DNA from 4 places in the Rhizobium sp. YTUHZ045 genome. Region 1 is predicted to be linked to each of the others. Evidence: predicted binding sites of a transcription regulator. Region 1 holds the regulator's gene; each other region holds the start of a gene.
The links. Region 1 encodes LexA, which represses DNA repair genes until DNA is damaged. Its sites were predicted from a motif close to TGTTCNNNNTGTGTTCNG; they were not measured.

Region 1 (4,227 bases):
CCGAATTCCTTCTTGAGGTCGGCAAAGACCTCCATGCCCTTTTCCAGGCCGATGCCGCGTTCAGCCGAGAGCGAGGTACGGTTCGCCTTGTCGAAGGAGCTCTTGTAGACGAGGCCAATGCCGAGCTTGCCGCAGAGCTCCTTCAGCGTGCCGGCGACCATGAAGGCGTGATCCCGGCTCTCCATCTGGCATGGACCGGCGATCAGCGACAAGCGGCCAGTATTGGAAAAAGTGACCTGGCCTTCGCCTTCGCCGATCCTGACTTCGGAATTCGTGTCGGTGCTCATCGTGTTTCCTCGAAGGCGAAGAGCGCACCCTGCCCGGGCGTGGGCTTCACCAGAATGCGATTGTTCTTGCGTGTGAATGTGATCCCGTTAGCACCCAAATGCGCTTCTGTCACGGCAAGATCGATGACGGTGAAGAGGATTGCCCGCCCCCGCAGGCCGCGATCGGCTGATGAGACAGCGGTTTCGAAATAGGCCTCCAGCCCTTCCGGCGTCATCAAGCTGATCTTTGCATTCGATGCCGCGATATTCATGCCGAAACCGGTTTTCTCCACCGCCGCCTGCCCAATCGCAAGCCCGACGAAGGCGGCGAATGCCGCCGGGTCCGGTGCACAAAGTGCGATCTCGGCAATGCCGATCACGCCATTGGCGTGCGTCTCCAGCGCGGCGCGATCTGTAGGGAACGAATTGATGCGCTGGCAAGTAAAGAGAAAGAAATCGGGGGCGCGCAAATCAGCTGCAAAGGCCAGCTTAAAGCTGCCGACGCTCTCCGAACCGTCCGGCATCCGCATCGGCCGGCTGAACTGCAACATCTCACCGGCGCTCGCGCCGTTGCTGACGAAGCGCTTATGATCGAGGTCGGCATCCTCGCTGAGGAAGGCCAGCGCAGAAAGTCCCTCCTCGCCGCAGCGGAAACGGAAGGCGCGATTGCGGGCGATGAAGACGTTGCCCTGGCGGGCCGCTGCCTCGCTCTCGTCGACACTCGCCACGCCAAGCGGCTCCAGATAGGTCTTGTCGGCGAAAAAGATGCAGGCATTCTCCGTTCCGAAGGGATGGCGCGCATCGGCGGCGACGGTGAAACCGAGCTTGCCGAGCCTTTCACGCGCCAGATCGATATTGACCACGGGCAGCACGACATGATCGAGCGGGTGCGACTTGGCGGAATGCGCGTTCATGAATATCCTCCTGAAACCGGCAAGAGATGTGCGACAGCACCACCCCTCAATGCAAGACATGTGCGCCAATCCGGCAAATGAAAATAAAAATCTCCACGAGTTGGCGCGAGGGTTTACGGAAATTTAGCTACTTGCGGAACACATATGGAACATATAGTGTCCGTTCTGGATTTGTTTCAATCACGGGGTCTGACGTCGATGCTCACGCGCAAACAACAGGAGCTTCTCCTTTTCATCCATGAGCGCATGAAGGAATCCGGCGTTCCTCCCTCTTTCGACGAAATGAAGGATGCCCTGGATCTCGCCTCGAAATCCGGCATTCACCGCCTGATCACGGCGCTTGAGGAACGCGGCTTCATTCGCCGCCTACCGAACCGCGCCCGGGCGCTCGAGGTGATCAAGCTTCCGGAGGCCTATAACCCCAGTCTTCAGCGTCGCGGTTTTTCGCCGAGCGTCATCGAGGGCAGCCTCGGCAAGCCCCAGCCGGTCGCCGCCCCCGCTGCGCCAAAGCCGGTCGCCGACAATGGCAACTCCGTCTCCGTGCCGGTCATGGGACGTATCGCCGCCGGCGTTCCGATCTCGGCGATCCAGAACAACACCCACGATATCGTCGTTCCTTCCGATATGCTCGGCTCCGGTGAGCACTATGCGCTGGAGGTCAAAGGTGATTCGATGATCGACGCCGGCATCTTCGACGGCGACACCGTGATCATTCGCAACGGCAGTACCGCCAGTCCCGGCGATATCGTCGTTGCCCTCGTCGATGACGAGGAAGCAACGCTGAAGCGTTTTCGCCGCAAGGGTGCCTCGATCGCGCTCGAGGCCGCCAACCCGGCTTATGAGACCCGCATCTTCGGGCCCGACCGCGTCAAGGTGCAGGGCAAGCTCGTCGGCCTCATCCGTCGCTATCACTGACGCCGGATGGGCTGGAATCGGTAAAACGATCATTGCGCCAATCATAGGCGCGATGGCGCATCCATGGTCGCGACAAGGCATCGAAGGCGGTGGTGACCTCTAGGCCGGCATCGGCGAAACGCAATTCGAGCGAGCCGGTCCTGCGCAGCGTCTCGCCGGTGAAAAGCGTGCCACCTGAACGGCAGCTGTTGAAACGCAGACGGACCGAGGTCACGACGATATCGGCCGTATCGCAGGCCGGGCCGAGATAGGCGGCATTGTCGATGACGGTGACGATATGGCCATTGCCAAGTCTTGATGTGCACCAAGCCTTCTTGACGCAGGAAAAACGGTTTGCTTCACCGCCTGCGGCGGCTGCCCGCATCGCCGCACTCGCTTCGTTCTGCTGATCGCGGGAAAGCCTGACACGGCGGTCTTCTCCTTCCGGAATGGCCGGACCATCCAGCATCTTCGGCGGATCATGTGTCGGCAGCACCAGCGCTCTCTGCCACTGGTCGAATATGAAATCCGGCGGGTTTTCACGGTTGGAAGCTATTGCCTCAGCCGCGACGACCGCAACCAGACTGCCATCCTCCGAAATCACCAGATCCGGCGGCCGGGGAACCGGCAGAAGCAGCACGATGAGCGTCGAGATGGCGATGATCGATGTGCCGACATGGCGCAGCCGAGTGCGCAGCAGCGTCAGCAGCAGAAAGCCTGCCACCGCCGCTGCGAAATACCAGCCGGGCAAGCGGCCGATGCCGATATCACCGCCCCAGCCGGACACCGTCTTGGCAACCGCAATCACCAGATCGAGGCCGAATCCGACGACCTTCCAGAGCGGAGCGTCCAGACCGAAAGGCATGAGCAACATCGCCAACAATCCGGCCGGCATGACGATGAAGGAGATAATCGGCATCGTCGCAAGGTTTGCCGGCAGGCCGTAAGCCGTCAGGCGATGAAAATGCTCGATCGAAAACAATGCGGTGGAAAAGCCGCCGATCAGCGAGGTCAGGAAGACGCCGCCGAAGAAACCGGCGACGGCAACCACCGGCCTGATGATCGGCAGTTTCAGAAAAGCGTTTTCGCGGACACGCCTGTCCTTCCATAACTGATAGCCCGATACCAAGGCCAATGTTGCGGCAAATGACATCTGAAAGCTCGGTCCCAATACTTCCGAAGGTGAAATGGCGATGATGATGAGCGCGGAGAGAACGACATTGCGCAGGCTGATCGACGGCCGGTCGAAGAAGACGGCAATCAGCATGATGGCCATCATGATAAAGGCGCGCTCGGCCGAAACCCCGAAACCGGAGATCAGGTAATAGGCGGTGACGGCGATGAGCGCGCCGGCAGCGGCGATCTTCTTTGTAGGATAGGCTTGGGCGACGCCGGGAAAGAGGCTGAGCAGCATCCGAAAGCCGACGAAGAAGATGCCGGCCGACAGCGCCATGTTGAGACCCGAGATCGCGACGATATGGGCAAGGCCGGACTGGCGCAGCGCCTCCGTCGTCGCGTGCGATATGGCGCGCCGTTCATCCGTCACCAGGGCAGCGGCAAAGGCGCCGGTATCACCGGGCAGGATCGATCTTATGCGGTCGCCGATGCTGCTGCGCAGCTGGTGGAGCCATTCGAGCAGGGCGTCCGCCGTCGACCTGGCCGCCTGCGGGCCTGCCTCCAAGTCGAGTTTCTCCGGCGCACTATAGAAGAAACCATTGGCGCCGATGCCGTCGAAATAGGCACCGAAGGAGAAGTCGTTGAGCGCGGGAAGTGCGGGGCCCGCCGGCGGCGTCAGACGTGCCTTGCCGGTGATGATGTCGCCGATCTCGAAAGGCGCATCGGTGCCCCGGACGATCGCGGTGATGCGTCTCGGCGGCCGTTTCAGCTCCGGCGCCTCGGTGCCGGCGACGGCAAGAATGTAGCGCCAGCGCCCGCGCCCGTCGCCTTCCCGCCGTTCGACGCGGCCAGTCACCGTCGTCGTCACGGATGAATCGAGGATCACCGTCGAAGCCCGCCAGCTCTCGAACTGAGCTGAGAGCATGCCGCCGGCGAAAAGTGCCAGCGCCATGAAACTTGCGCGCAAGGCCGGTCGGCTGGGACCGGTGAGGAAAACCGCGGCCGCCGACACCAGCAGGCAGAACAGCGATGCAACG
Region 2 (4,227 bases), 360 kb from region 1:
GAGAAGCTGGGCGTGCCGCATGGCGCGACGCATGATACGGCGCAGCACATAGCCGCGGCCCTCATTCGACGGCAGCACGCCATCGGCAATCAGGAAGGCCGAGGAACGCAGATGGTCGGCGATGACGCGGTGGCTGGCGCTGCCTTCCGCCTTGACTCCTATCGTATCCTCGATTGTGCCGGTCAGCGTGCGGAAAAGATCGGTATCGAAGACGCTCTGAACGCCCTGAAGGATGCAGGCCATGCGTTCCAGACCCATGCCGGTGTCGATCGACGGACGCGGCAGCGGATTGCGAACCCCCGGCTCGGTCTGCTCGAACTGCATGAAAACCAGGTTCCAGAATTCTAGGAACCGGTCGCCGTCTTCCTCAGGCGAACCGGGAGGGCCGCCCCAGACATTTTCGCCCTGGTCGATGAAGATTTCCGAGCAGGGTCCGCAGGGTCCGGTATCGCCCATCTGCCAGAAATTGTCGGAGGTCGGGATGCGGATGATCTTGTCGTCGGAAAAACCGGCGATCTTCTTCCACAAAGCCGCTGCTTCCTCGTCTTCGGAATAGACGGTCACCAGCAGGCGATGTTTCGGCAGGTCGAAGCCTTCGGTCACGAGCTTCCAGGCCAGCTCGATCGCATTCTCCTTGAAATAGTCGCCGAAGGAGAAATTGCCGAGCATCTCGAAGAAGGTCAGGTGACGCGCGGTATAGCCGACATTGTCGAGGTCGTTATGCTTGCCGCCGGCGCGCACGCATTTCTGCGAGGTTGTCGCGGTTGCATAAGGACGTTTTTCCAAGCCGGTGAAGACGTTCTTGAACTGCACCATGCCGGCATTGGTGAACATCAGCGTCGGGTCGTTGCGCGGCACGAGCGGACTGGACGGAACGATCTCGTGGCCGTTCTTCTTGAAATAGTCGAGGAAGGTCGACCGGATGTCGTTTACGCCGCTCATTCTATGCCCTTCAATGCTGCCGTAGGCAGATAAATTCAAATCCATCGGCTTTTAACGTTCGCCTCCGCCACTGTCCAGCCGACAAACAAAACCGGCCGCATTCTGATGAGGGAATGCAGCCGGCTGAGATATCGGATCAAGTGCAAGCGCGAAAATTACATTTCCGCGGCGGCATCGCCGTCATCGGCATCCGGACCGCCGTTCTGCAGGAAACGATCGGCGATCAGACCGGCATTCTGGCGCAGCGCCAGCTCGATTTCGCGGGCGAGATCCGGATTGTCGCGCAGGAAGGTTTTGGCGTTTTCGCGGCCCTGGCCGAGACGCTGGCTGTTATAGGAGAACCAGGCGCCCGACTTCTCGACGATACCGGCCTTGACGCCGAGATCGACGAGTTCGCCTGTCTTCGACACACCTTCGCCGTACATGATGTCGAACTCGACCTGCTTGAAGGGAGGCGCCATCTTGTTCTTGACGACCTTGACACGGGTCTGGTTGCCGACCACCTCTTCGCGCTCCTTGACCGAGCCGATACGGCGAATGTCGAGGCGCACGGAGGCATAGAATTTCAGCGCATTGCCGCCGGTCGTCGTTTCCGGAGAACCGAACATGACGCCGATCTTCATGCGAATCTGGTTGATGAAGATCACCATGCAGTTCGACTTGGAGATCGACGCGGTCAGCTTGCGCAGCGCCTGGCTCATCAGGCGGGCCTGCATGCCCGGCAGGCTGTCGCCCATCTCGCCTTCGATTTCGGCGCGCGGCGTCAGCGCGGCGACCGAGTCGACGACGAGAACGTCGACGGCGCCGGAGCGCACCAGCGTGTCGGTGATTTCGAGCGCCTGCTCGCCGGTATCTGGCTGCGAGATCAGCAGATTCTGCAGATCGACGCCAAGCTTACGGGCATAGACTGGATCGAGCGCGTGTTCGGCATCGACGAAGGCGCAGATGCCGCCCTTCTTCTGCGATTCCGCAATGGTCTGCAGCGCAAGCGTTGTTTTGCCCGAGCTTTCCGGCCCATAGATTTCAATGATGCGGCCCTTCGGCAAGCCGCCAATTCCGAGCGCGATATCGAGACCAAGCGAGCCCGTCGAAACCGTCTCGATCTCGACGACGTTCTCGTTGGAGCCGAGTTTCATGATCGAGCCCTTGCCGAACGACCGCTCTATCTGTGAGAGTGCCGCTTCAAGCGCCTTGCTTTTGTCCACCGATTTGTCCTCTACCAGCCGCAATGTATTCTGAGACATCCGATCCACCTTTAGGTTATTGAAGCCGCTCAAGCAATGTCGAGTTTGTACCCTATTTGTTCCATTCCCGCAATAGGCGCACAAACATTTGAAAGAAAAAGGTAAAACGGTCCGTGTTCTACATTTGTTTTATCGATGCAAAGCAACGGCTTAGACCCTCTGCGCAAGCTTTGCCGCAGCCGGGCAATGAGCATCGATTCGCCCTTCGCACTTAATGATCCCGGGTAAGTTGATGAAAAAGATTCTCGTTCTCGGCGGTGCCCATATCGACAGGCGTGGCCGCATCTCCGGCGAAACGGCGCCAGGCGCCAGCAATCCCGGCACCTGGTTCGAGGAGCCGGGCGGCGGCGGCTTCAACGCGGCGCGTAACCTTGCAAGACTGGGTTTTCACGTGACGATGATCTCGCCGCGCGGCGGCGATCCCTTCGGCGAAATGGTCGGCGAAGCTGCCGATTTCGCCGGAATCGACGACCGGCCTTTCGTCTTCCTCGACCGCAAGACACCGAGCTATACGGCGATCATCGAGAAGAACGGCGACCTCGTGATCGCCCTCGCCGATATGGATCTCTACCGTTTCTTCGTGCCGCGGCGCCTGTCCATCCGCTGGGTGCGCGAGGCCTTCGCCACGCATGATTTCATTCTCGTCGACGCCAATCTTCCGGAAGAGACGATCGCGGCGATCGTCGCCAAGGCGAACTCCCTGGCCAAACCCGTTGCAGCCATCGCCATCTCGCCGGCCAAGGTGGTCCGGCTGAAACCCTGTATTAGGGATATTGACTATCTGTTCCTGAACGAGGCCGAAGCCGCTGCCGTTACCGGCTTGCAACCGGAGGATTCGGGCGGTTGGCCGCCGCTCCTGAATGAGATCGGCATCAGAAACGCCGTCGTCACCCGCGGACGGCGCGAGCTCGTTGCGATTTGCAAAGACCGCGCCGTGGCGCTGCAGCCGCCAATCGCCGAAACCGTCGCCGATGTTACCGGCGCCGGCGATTCCCTTGCCGCCGGCACGCTCGCCGCCTTGATATCAGGCCTGCCGCTCGAGGAGGCCGTTCGCTACGGCGCGGCGGCGGCAGCGCTCACGGTGCAGTCACGGCACGCCGTCAACGAAAATCTGACTCCGGATCTCTTGAATGAGGCGCTTGCCCTTGTTCCCAAGGTCAGAATTCTGCATTGAAGCGGCTGAATTAAAGAGTTGAGCAAGATGCCGTTTCGAAAGCCGCCCACGCTTTTGGTATCATGCTCTGCCGATCACAGGACAAGACCATGACCAAGCCCATCTCCCCTCTTCTGCCGATCGCCTATTCGAAGGAGGTCGCCAGCGCCAAGCAGCGCGGCGCGCCACTGGTGGCGCTGGAATCGACCATCATCACCCATGGCATGCCCTATCCCGGCAATATCGAAATGGCGCGCAGCGTCGAGACGATCATTCGCGAACAGGGCGCGGTGCCGGCGACGATCGCGGTCATCCACGGCACCCTTCATATCGGCCTTGAAGCTGCGCAACTGGAGCAGCTTGCCAAGGCAAAGGAGGTCATGAAGGTGTCACGCGCCGATCTCGCCTTCGCGATCGCCGAACGGCGCACCGGCGCAACGACGGTTGCTGCGACGATGATCGCGGCGGCCCGCGCGGGCATTCGTGTCTTTGCCACAGGCGGTATCGGCGGCGTGCATCGCGGCGCCGAGGAAAGCTTCGATATATCAGCCGATCTTGAGGAATTGGCGCGCACCGGCGTTATCGTCGTCTGCGCCGGCGCCAAGGCGATCCTTGACATTCCAAAGACGCTTGAAGTGCTGGAGACCCGCGGCGTACCTGTCGTCACCTATGAGAGCGAAAAATTCCCCGCCTTCTGGTCGCGTTCATCGGGTATCCGCAGCCCGCTCTCGCTGAACAGCCCGGCGGCCATCGCCAATTTCCAGACGGTGCGCGAACAGCTCGGCATCGACGGCGGCATGCTCGTCGCCAATCCGGTGCCGGAAGCCGACGAAATCGCGCGTGAGGAGATGGAGATCTATATCGAGCGGGCGCTTGATAGTGCCGAAC
Region 3 (4,227 bases), 1.7 Mb from region 1:
ATCCCCGCCCGGAATTTCGCCATATTTGAGTCAGGCCGCCCGGCGGGCAGCGGCGACGGCGTGGCCTTCCGGCCGAGCACGGAAGCGGCGCAGCAGCTCGATCAGCTGGTCCACCTCGTCCATGAGGCGACGGGTTTCCGCCGACGTGCGCTCGACCATGCCGGAATTCTGCTGGGTGATCTCGCCCATGCTGCGGATCGCCACGCTGACCTCGTTGACGCCGGTCGCCTGATCGCGGGCGGCGGCGGCGATATCGGCGACGAAGCGGTTGATGATGTCGATGCGGCTGATCATATCGTTCAGCGCCTCGCCGGTGCTTGAGACGATGCCGACACCCTCGTTGACCTGAGTCGAACTCTGCGAGATCAGGTTCTTGATCTCCTTGGCAGCATCGGCCGTGCGCTGGGCGAGCTGGCGGACTTCCTGGGCGACGACGGCAAAACCCTTGCCGGCATCGCCGGCACGGGCCGCCTCGACGCCGGCGTTCAGCGCCAGAAGATTGGTCTGGAAGGCGATCTCGTCGATGACGCCGATAATTTTGGAAATCTCCGTCGAGGATTTCTCGATGCCGGCCATCGCCGAGACGGCGCTGGTAACGAGTTCGCCCGAATTCTTCGCCTTCTGCTGCGTCTCGCGTACGGCGTCGGAAGCCTTCTCGGCATTGGCGGCGGTCTGGCCGACGCTGACGGAAAGCTGCTGCAGGGCAGCCGAGCTCTCCTCGACGCCGGCCGCCTGCTGGGCAGTGCGCAATGCGAGATCGTTGGTCGCATTGGAGATGACGTCGGCGCCATTCATGATATGGCCCGACGTGTCGCGCACCGATGTGAAGGACTGGCGCAACGCCTTGACGGCACGGTTGTAATGCTCGGCCATCTGCCGAAAATTGCCGGGCAGGTCGGATGGCAGAGTGGCCTCGAGATCGCCGCTCGACAGCGCCTCCAGACCGCGGCGCAGTTGCTCCAGCGCCATCGCCTGATCGGCCTCGGCCTGGGCACGCTGCTCTTCCAGAGCCTGGCGCTTGGCTTCAAGCGTCTCGAGGTAGACCGAGATCGAATAATCCATGTCGAGCATGCCGGCCTTGATGACCGCCGACAGCTTCTCGGCGAGCAATTTGCCCTGCTGGCGCGCAAAGACCGACGGCCACTGCTTCTCCATGATGCCCTTGACGAGCTCGGACAGAACCAGGGCATAGCCGCCGACATACCAGCGCGGCTCCAGCCCGATGCGGGCGTGCGTGCGCCCGACCGCGGTCACGCCGTCGACATAGGTATCGTCGAAGGCGCCGCCTGCAAGCTTGCCCCAATGATCCTGCTGCCGCTTCTTGGCATGAGCGACATCGTTCTTGTCGGCGAAAAAGCCTGAGACGGCGGGGGTCTTGGCGATCTTGGCATAGAACTTGTCGAGGGCACCGCCGATTAGCTCTGATATGACGGGGCTGAGATCCCGTATCGACCGGCGCGCCGCCTCGTCCAGTTCGATGAAATCGAGGCGCTGCCTGAGTGCACTGTCGGTCTGCTGGGATGTCATGGAAATCTCTGTACTTGGCGCAACGGCGCTGGAGGGAATTCTGCGGCACAGATTTTGGCGAATATGGTTGAGCAATGGTTAAATCGGCGGCGATTTTCTGCATCGGTGAGGAAAAAGGCGACAGAGGATTTCGTTCACGTTTTGATCTATGTATTGCCGCAGCTTCTGTTATGGTTGCGGCATGACCGTTCATTCCGAATCGCTCGCCCTCTCCAACGCCTCGCTGAGCCCGGCCATGCTGGCGCTTGCCGGCGGCGTTTTTGTCGCCTTCGTGCTTCTGGTGATCATCCTTCTCTTGCGCAGCGCCAGCCTCCGCCGCGAGCAGGCGGAGGAGGCGAGCCTGCGGGCTGGCGAAAGCGAGGCGCGCATGGCCGAGCTTTTGAAGATCCAGGCGGAGATGCAGGGCCGCATCACGGCCATGGCCGAGGTTTTTGGCGCGCGTCAGAGCGAGCTCAACCAGGCAATCAGCCAGCGTCTCGACGGCATGTCGCAGCGCGTCAGCTCGACGATCACCGAGCAGACGAAATCGACGCATGAGAACCTGCAGCGCCTGCAGGAGCGGCTGGCGGTCATCGATGCCGCGCAGAACAATATCCAGACGCTCGCCAAGGACGTGGTCGGACTGCAGGCGATTCTCTCGAACAAGCAGACGCGCGGCGCCTTCGGCCAGTCACGGATGGAGACGATCGTCGCGGACGGCCTGCCGATGGGCGCCTATGCATTCCAGCAGACGCTCTCGAACGGTTCGCGGCCGGACTGCACGATCCGCATGCCAAACGGCGCGCCGCCGCTCGTCATCGATGCGAAGTTCCCGCTCGAAGCCTGGAACGCCATCCGCGACGCAGCCAGCCCCGAGGCCGGCAAGATCGCCAGCCAGCAGTTCCGCCGCGACATGGAGATTCATATCCGGGATATTTCAGAGAAATATCTGATTCAGGGGGAAACCCAGGAGACGGCTTTTCTCTTCGTGCCGTCGGAATCGATCTTCGCGGAGATCCATGAGAACTTCGAGGCCCTGGTGCAGAAGGCACACCGCGCGCGCATCGTTATCGTCTCGCCATCGCTGCTGATGCTGTCGATCCAGGTCATCCAGGCGGTGCTGAAAGACCAGCGCATGCGGGCGCAAGCGCATCTGATCCAGGGCGAGGTGGCGCTCCTGATGGACGATCTCGGCCGCCTCGACGAGCGGGTGCGCAAGCTGCAGGGCCATTTCGCCATGGCGCAGAAAGACATCGACATGGTGGTCACGTCAGCCGACAAGCTCACCAAACGCGGCGCCAAGATCGAGGCGCTGGAATTCGAGGCAGGCGGCGACGCAAAGCCTGCCGGCGACGGCGAGGTCCCGGCCAAATCCGTGGAAAGCCGTACCGGCCTTCTCAAGCTTCGGGTGGTTGACGAGGAGTGATCGCTTCGGGCAGTGTCTCGCCCCATGAAATAGCAGGAGCATGATGTCATTGGCATGCTCCAAAAGACGGGACAGCCTGATGATCACAGTTTTCGGATCCATCAACATGGATCTCATCGCCACGACCGAGCGCCTGCCGAAGCCCGGCGAAACAGTGGCCGGCAACGGTTTTGCCACGGCCGCCGGCGGCAAGGGCGCCAACCAGGCGCTGGCAGCCCGCCGCGCCGGTCGCTATGTGCATATGGCCGGCGCTGTCGGCAAGGATGCTTTTGCTGTCGATGCTCTTTCTCTGCTCGATGAGGCAGGAACCGATCTCTCCCTCGTCAAGCATATCGACGGTCCCACAGGAACGGCGCTGATCCTGGTCGGCGGCGACGGCGAGAACATGATTGCCGTGGTGCCGGGCGCCAACGGCCTGGTCGCGCCCGCCGATGCGGAAACCGCGATCGGCCGCATGCACGAAGGCGACATACTGATGTTGCAGCTTGAGGTGCCGGTCGCGGCCGTCGAACGCGCGCTCTCGGCCGCACGCGCCAAGGGCATCACCAGCATCCTCAACCTCGCCCCATTGATTCCCGATGCGCCGCGTCTCGGACGCCTCGCCGATATCGTCATTGCCAATGAGACTGAGTTCGAGCGGCTTGCCGGACAGGACGGCATGGACGCAGGAGCGCGCGAGGCAGCGCTTGTCCGCCTGCATCACGAAACCGGCCAGACGCTGATCGTGACGCTCGGCGGCGATGGCGTCATCGCCATTCGTGACGGGGTCCTCTCAAGAGCGCAGGGGCTGGCGATCGATCCTGTCGATACGGTCGGAGCGGGAGACACCTTCTGCGGCTATTTCGCCGCCAGCCTCGATGACGGGCTTGATTTTCCGACAGCGTTGCGCCGCGCGGCAGTCGCCGGTTCGCTCGCATGTCTCAAATCAGGAGCGCAACCGTCGATTCCTTTTAGTGGGGAAGTCGCAGACAGAATATAGCCTGGCCTGCCTGCGAAACGCCGGCAGATGTCCTTCAATTTTAAAGGAGATTTCTGCGGTTTTGCTCATATAACCACTTAAGTTTCATTTAAATTTAACAGGTCTCCGGCGATCTTCCCAGCGATCGCCGGATCGTCGCACATGCGGATCCGCGGCTGATGCGGCTGCTCCATGACGGAGCCATGCCTTCGCTCCTGCGCCGAAGAATGCCCGTTCGGCGCATCCTTGCCTGAGGAACCCATGTTCATTTTTCGCATGAAATCGCTTGCGGCGAAACTTATCGCCATCACCGGCATCGCCATAGCACTTGTTCTCA
Region 4 (4,227 bases), 890 kb from region 1:
TCGCCGTAACCGATGCGTTCGACGGCGTGGCCGGAGCGGGTGCCCCAATTATCGCGGGTGGCGTCGGTCCTGTTGGCCTGCGCACGTTTCCAGCCGGGGGTCGAATAGGAGTTGGCGAAAGGTTCGGCCTTGTCGAAGCGGGACTGGCCGTAGCCGCCGCGGCCGTAACCGCCATAGCTCTGTTCCATCTCGGCGATCTCGACATGGCTCTCCGGCAGTTCGTCCAGGAAACGCGAGGGCAGGGTCGATTGCCAGAGACCGTGAATGCGGCGGTTGGAGACGAACCAGATGTGGCAGCGGCGTTTGGCGCGGGTAATGCCGACATAGGCGAGACGGCGTTCCTCCTCCAGGCCGGCGCGGCCGCTTTCATCGAGCGAGCGCTGGTGCGGAAAAAGGCCTTCCTCCCAGCCGGGCAGGAAGACCGTGTCGAATTCCAGGCCTTTGGCCGAGTGCAGCGTCATGATCGAGACGGCGTCGAGGTTCTCGTTGGTCTCGGCGTCCATGACGAGCGATACGTGCTCAAGGAAGCCGCGCATCGACTCGAAGCTTTCCATCGAGCGGATCAGTTCCTTCAGGTTTTCCAGTCGACCCGGGGCTTCGGCGCTCTTGTCGTTCTTCCACATGTCGGTATAGCCGGACTCTTCGAGGATCTGCTCGGCAAGTTCGGTATGCGGTGTGTTTTCAAGCAGCTCCTGCCATCGGCGGAAGGATTGAATCACGTCGAAGAGGGCTTTGCGCGCCTTTGGCTTCAGCTCGTCCGTTTCGATGATGTCGGCCGCTGCCGCCAGCATCGGGATGTCGCGGGCGCGGGCATAATCATGCAGCGCACGCACCGTTGTATCGCCGAGGCCACGCTTCGGCGTGTTGATGATGCGCTCGAAGGCGAGGTCGTCGGCCGGTTGTGCGACGAGCCGGAAATAGGCCATGGCATCGCGGATTTCGAGGCGCTCATAGAAGCGCGGGCCGCCAATGACTCGGTAGTTGAGGCCAAGGGTGACGAAGCGATCTTCGAATTCGCGCATCTGGAAGGAGGCGCGCACCAGGATCGCCATGTCGTTCAGCAGATGCTTGCTGCGCTGGAGTTGCTCGATCTCCTCGCCAATGGCGCGAGCTTCCTCCTCGGAGTCCCAGGAGGCGTGAACCTGCACCTTGACGTCATCGGGATCGGTGCGATCGGTGAACAACGTCTTGCCCAGACGCCCTTCATTATGGGCGATCAGATGGGCGGCGGCACCGAGGATATGTTCGGTCGATCGGTAGTTGCGCTCGAGCTTGATCACCTTGGCGCCGGGGAAATCCTTCTCGAAGCGAAGAATATTGTCGACCTCCGCACCGCGCCAGCCATAGATCGACTGGTCGTCGTCACCGACGCAGCAGACATTCTGCGGCTCGCCCTTGCTGCGCTGGGCCAGCAGCCTCAGCCACATATATTGGGCGGTGTTGGTATCCTGATATTCGTCGACGAGGATATAGCGGAAGCGGCCGTGATATTCCTTTAGGAGATCCGGATTCTTGCGGAAGATCGCGATCGGATGCATTAGCAGGTCGCCGAAATCGCAGGCGTTCAGCGTCGACAAGCGCGCCTGATAGGCGAAATAGAGATCGCGGCCGCGGCCATTGGCGAAGGCGCGGGCATCGCCTTCGGGAATATCGGCCGGGCCGAGGCCCTTGTTCTTCCAGGTGTCGATCATGCCGGCGAACTGCTTTGCCGGCCAGCGCTTGTCGTCGAGACCTTCGGCCTGGATCAACTGCTTGATCAGGCGGACGACGTCATCGGTGTCGAGGATGGTGAAATCGGAACTGAGGCCAACCAGCTCGGCGTGGCGGCGCAGAAGCTTGACGCCGATCGAATGGAAGGTGCCGAGCCAGGGCATGCCTTCGACGGCGCCGCCGACGAGCAGGGCGATGCGCTCCTTCATCTCGCGCGCGGCCTTGTTGGTAAAGGTGACGGCGAGGATCTGCGACGGGAAGGCGCGGCCGGTGTTGAGGATATGGGCGATGCGGGTCGTCAGCACGCGTGTCTTTCCGGTGCCGGCGCCGGCGAGCACGAGGACAGGACCTTCCAGCGTTTCGACGGCTTCAGTCTGTTCCGGGTTCAGTCCAGCGAGATAATCCGGCCGCTTGCCGCCGTTGCGCGCCGCCATGGCGCGGGCGGCGATGCCGCCGCCAGCGGCGGGCCTTCCGGCTGCAGCGACGGACGGCTGCGGCTTGCGCGCCACTTCGCCGGGCTCTTCGTCGAAGAAGGGAATATCGTCGAAACTATTGCTCATGGCGCGTAATGTAGTGATTCGGGAAGGAAAGACCAGAAAAGATGTTCTGCTTTCATTCCCGAACGACCACTATTGCCTGGGTGCGGGTGGCGAGGCTGCCGCGGGTGAGCGGGCGAAAAATTCCGATCGCGGCCTGTCGGAACCGGCGCCGACCAGACGTCCTCGAAGCACGGACAGAAGTCCGGGATACTCGCCAACAAGGAGGCTGTCTATGCCAAAGGTCATTTCAAATCTCTGGTTCGCCGAGCAGGCACGCGAAGCCGTTGAATTCTACGTGTCGATCATTCCGGATTCCACGATCGGCCGCACCACCATACTTCCGGCGGAAACGCCGAGCGGCCCTCCTGGCAGTGTCGAGCTGATCGAGTTCACGCTTGGCGACCAGGCCTTCCTGGCGATGAAGGCCGGTCCACTCGACAGCTTCAACCATTCCTTTTCGATCGCCATCCTTCTGGAAAGCCAGGCGGAGATCGATCGGATATGGGATGCTTTCCTCGCCAATGGCGGCATGCCGGAGGCCTGCGGCTGGCTGAAGGACCGCTGGGGTCTTTCCTGGCAGATCGTCCCGCGCGCTCTCTCCGAGATGATCGCCGACGAAGATCGCGAGCGGGCAAGGCGCGTCACCGAAGTCATGCTTGGCATGGTCAAGATCGATGTGGCTGCGCTGGAGAAGGCATTCAATGGCTAAGAGCGCTGGAGACGCATGATCGAGACGGCGCATCGTGACGATTCGCCCGGTTTCATCCCACGGCGAGCGCGCTCTGGCACCCCTGACGTCAGCGCCAGCTTGCTCTCACCGGCGGCTAACGTCGAATTTCCACGGCTCGAATCACGGGCGCCATTGCACACCTTTTTGACATTCATGTCACGTCGCTAAATGTGCTGATATGCCAACGACCCCTTTCTCAACTAGAATGAGAAACAGTTTCGTGGAGTAAAAAAATACCGGTGCATGCACAATTTTGTGCATTGCTACAAACGGAACGTCAGCGTCGAATATACCTACGAAACTATTGATTCTAAGGAACGCCGTGGCCATCTCGATGGTTATACGGCTTAGAGCCTGCGGCATAACCTTAATGGAGGTCCCATGCTGAGTGAATCCGTATTCGATGCGTTTACCCGCAGTTATGAAGCGCGCCGCGAAAGCGACCTGTCGGTTTCGGAATATCTCGATCTCTGCAAAACCGATCCGATCGCCTATGCCAATGCGACCGAGCGTCTGCTCGCGGCAATAGGTGAGCCGCAGATGGTTGACACTGCCAAGGATGCGCGCCTCGGCAGAATCTTCATGAACAGGACCATCCGGGTTTATCCGGCCTTTGCCGGTTTTCACGGTATGGAAGAGACAATCGAACGCATCGTCTCCTTCTTTCGGCATGCAGCGCAGGGGCTCGAGGAGCGCAAGCAGATTCTTTATCTGCTCGGTCCGGTCGGGGGCGGCAAGTCCTCGCTGGCTGAGCGGCTGAAGCAGTTGATGGAAGTGCATCCGATCTATGTGCTGAAGGCCGGTGACGAGATCAGTCCCGTGTTCGAAAGCCCGCTCAACCTCTTCGATCCGGAGACGATGGGCCCGCTCCTGCAGGAGCAGTATGGAATCCCGCAGCGGCGGCTGAACGGATTGATGAGCCCGTGGTGCCTGAAGCGGCTCGACGATTTCGGAGGCGATATTTCTCGATTCCGCGTCGTCAGGATACAACCTTCGCGATTGCGCCAGATAGCAATCGCGAAGACCGAGCCAGGCGATGAGAACAACCAGGACATCTCCTCGTTGGTCGGCAAGGTAGATATCCGCAAGCTGGAAACCTACTCTCAGAATGATCCGGATGCCTACAGCTATTCGGGCGGGCTGAACCGGGCCAATCAGGGCGTGCTCGAATTCGTCGAGATGTTCAAGGCGCCGATCAAGATGCTGCACCCGCTGCTGACGGCAACGCAGGAGGGCAATTATATCGGC

Region 2: a site for LexA is predicted at 2,301-2,318, ahead of recA (recombinase RecA). Genes of this name have one in related genera too.
Region 3: a site for LexA is predicted at 1,659-1,676, ahead of NMA58_RS00275 (DNA recombination protein RmuC). Genes of this name have one in related genera too.
Region 4: a site for LexA is predicted at 2,313-2,330, ahead of NMA58_RS13250 (ATP-dependent helicase). Genes of this name have one in related genera too.

Annotation. Positions count from the first base shown of each region.
Region 1 is NZ_CP101432.1:1,728,767-1,732,993, reverse strand. Features, by position in the region: gene kdsA (3-deoxy-8-phosphooctulonate synthase) at 1-287, opposite strand, end outside; gene NMA58_RS08795 (VOC family protein) at 284-1,180, opposite strand; gene lexA (transcriptional repressor LexA) at 1,379-2,095, shown strand; gene NMA58_RS08785 (ComEC/Rec2 family competence protein) at 2,076-4,227, opposite strand, start outside.
Region 2 is NZ_CP101432.1:2,084,941-2,089,167, forward strand. Features, by position in the region: gene alaS (alanine--tRNA ligase) at 1-942, opposite strand, end outside; gene recA (recombinase RecA) at 1,098-2,186, opposite strand; gene NMA58_RS10620 (carbohydrate kinase family protein) at 2,416-3,360, shown strand; gene NMA58_RS10625 (pseudouridine-5'-phosphate glycosidase) at 3,450-4,227, shown strand, end outside.
Region 3 is NZ_CP101432.1:54,572-58,798, reverse strand. Features, by position in the region: gene NMA58_RS00280 (methyl-accepting chemotaxis protein) at 31-1,527, opposite strand; gene NMA58_RS00275 (DNA recombination protein RmuC) at 1,709-2,932, shown strand; gene NMA58_RS00270 (ribokinase) at 3,012-3,911, shown strand; gene NMA58_RS00265 (methyl-accepting chemotaxis protein) at 4,152-4,227, shown strand, end outside.
Region 4 is NZ_CP101432.1:2,616,530-2,620,756, reverse strand. Features, by position in the region: gene NMA58_RS13250 (ATP-dependent helicase) at 1-2,270, opposite strand, end outside; gene NMA58_RS13245 (VOC family protein) at 2,482-2,958, shown strand; gene NMA58_RS13240 (PrkA family serine protein kinase) at 3,361-4,227, shown strand, end outside.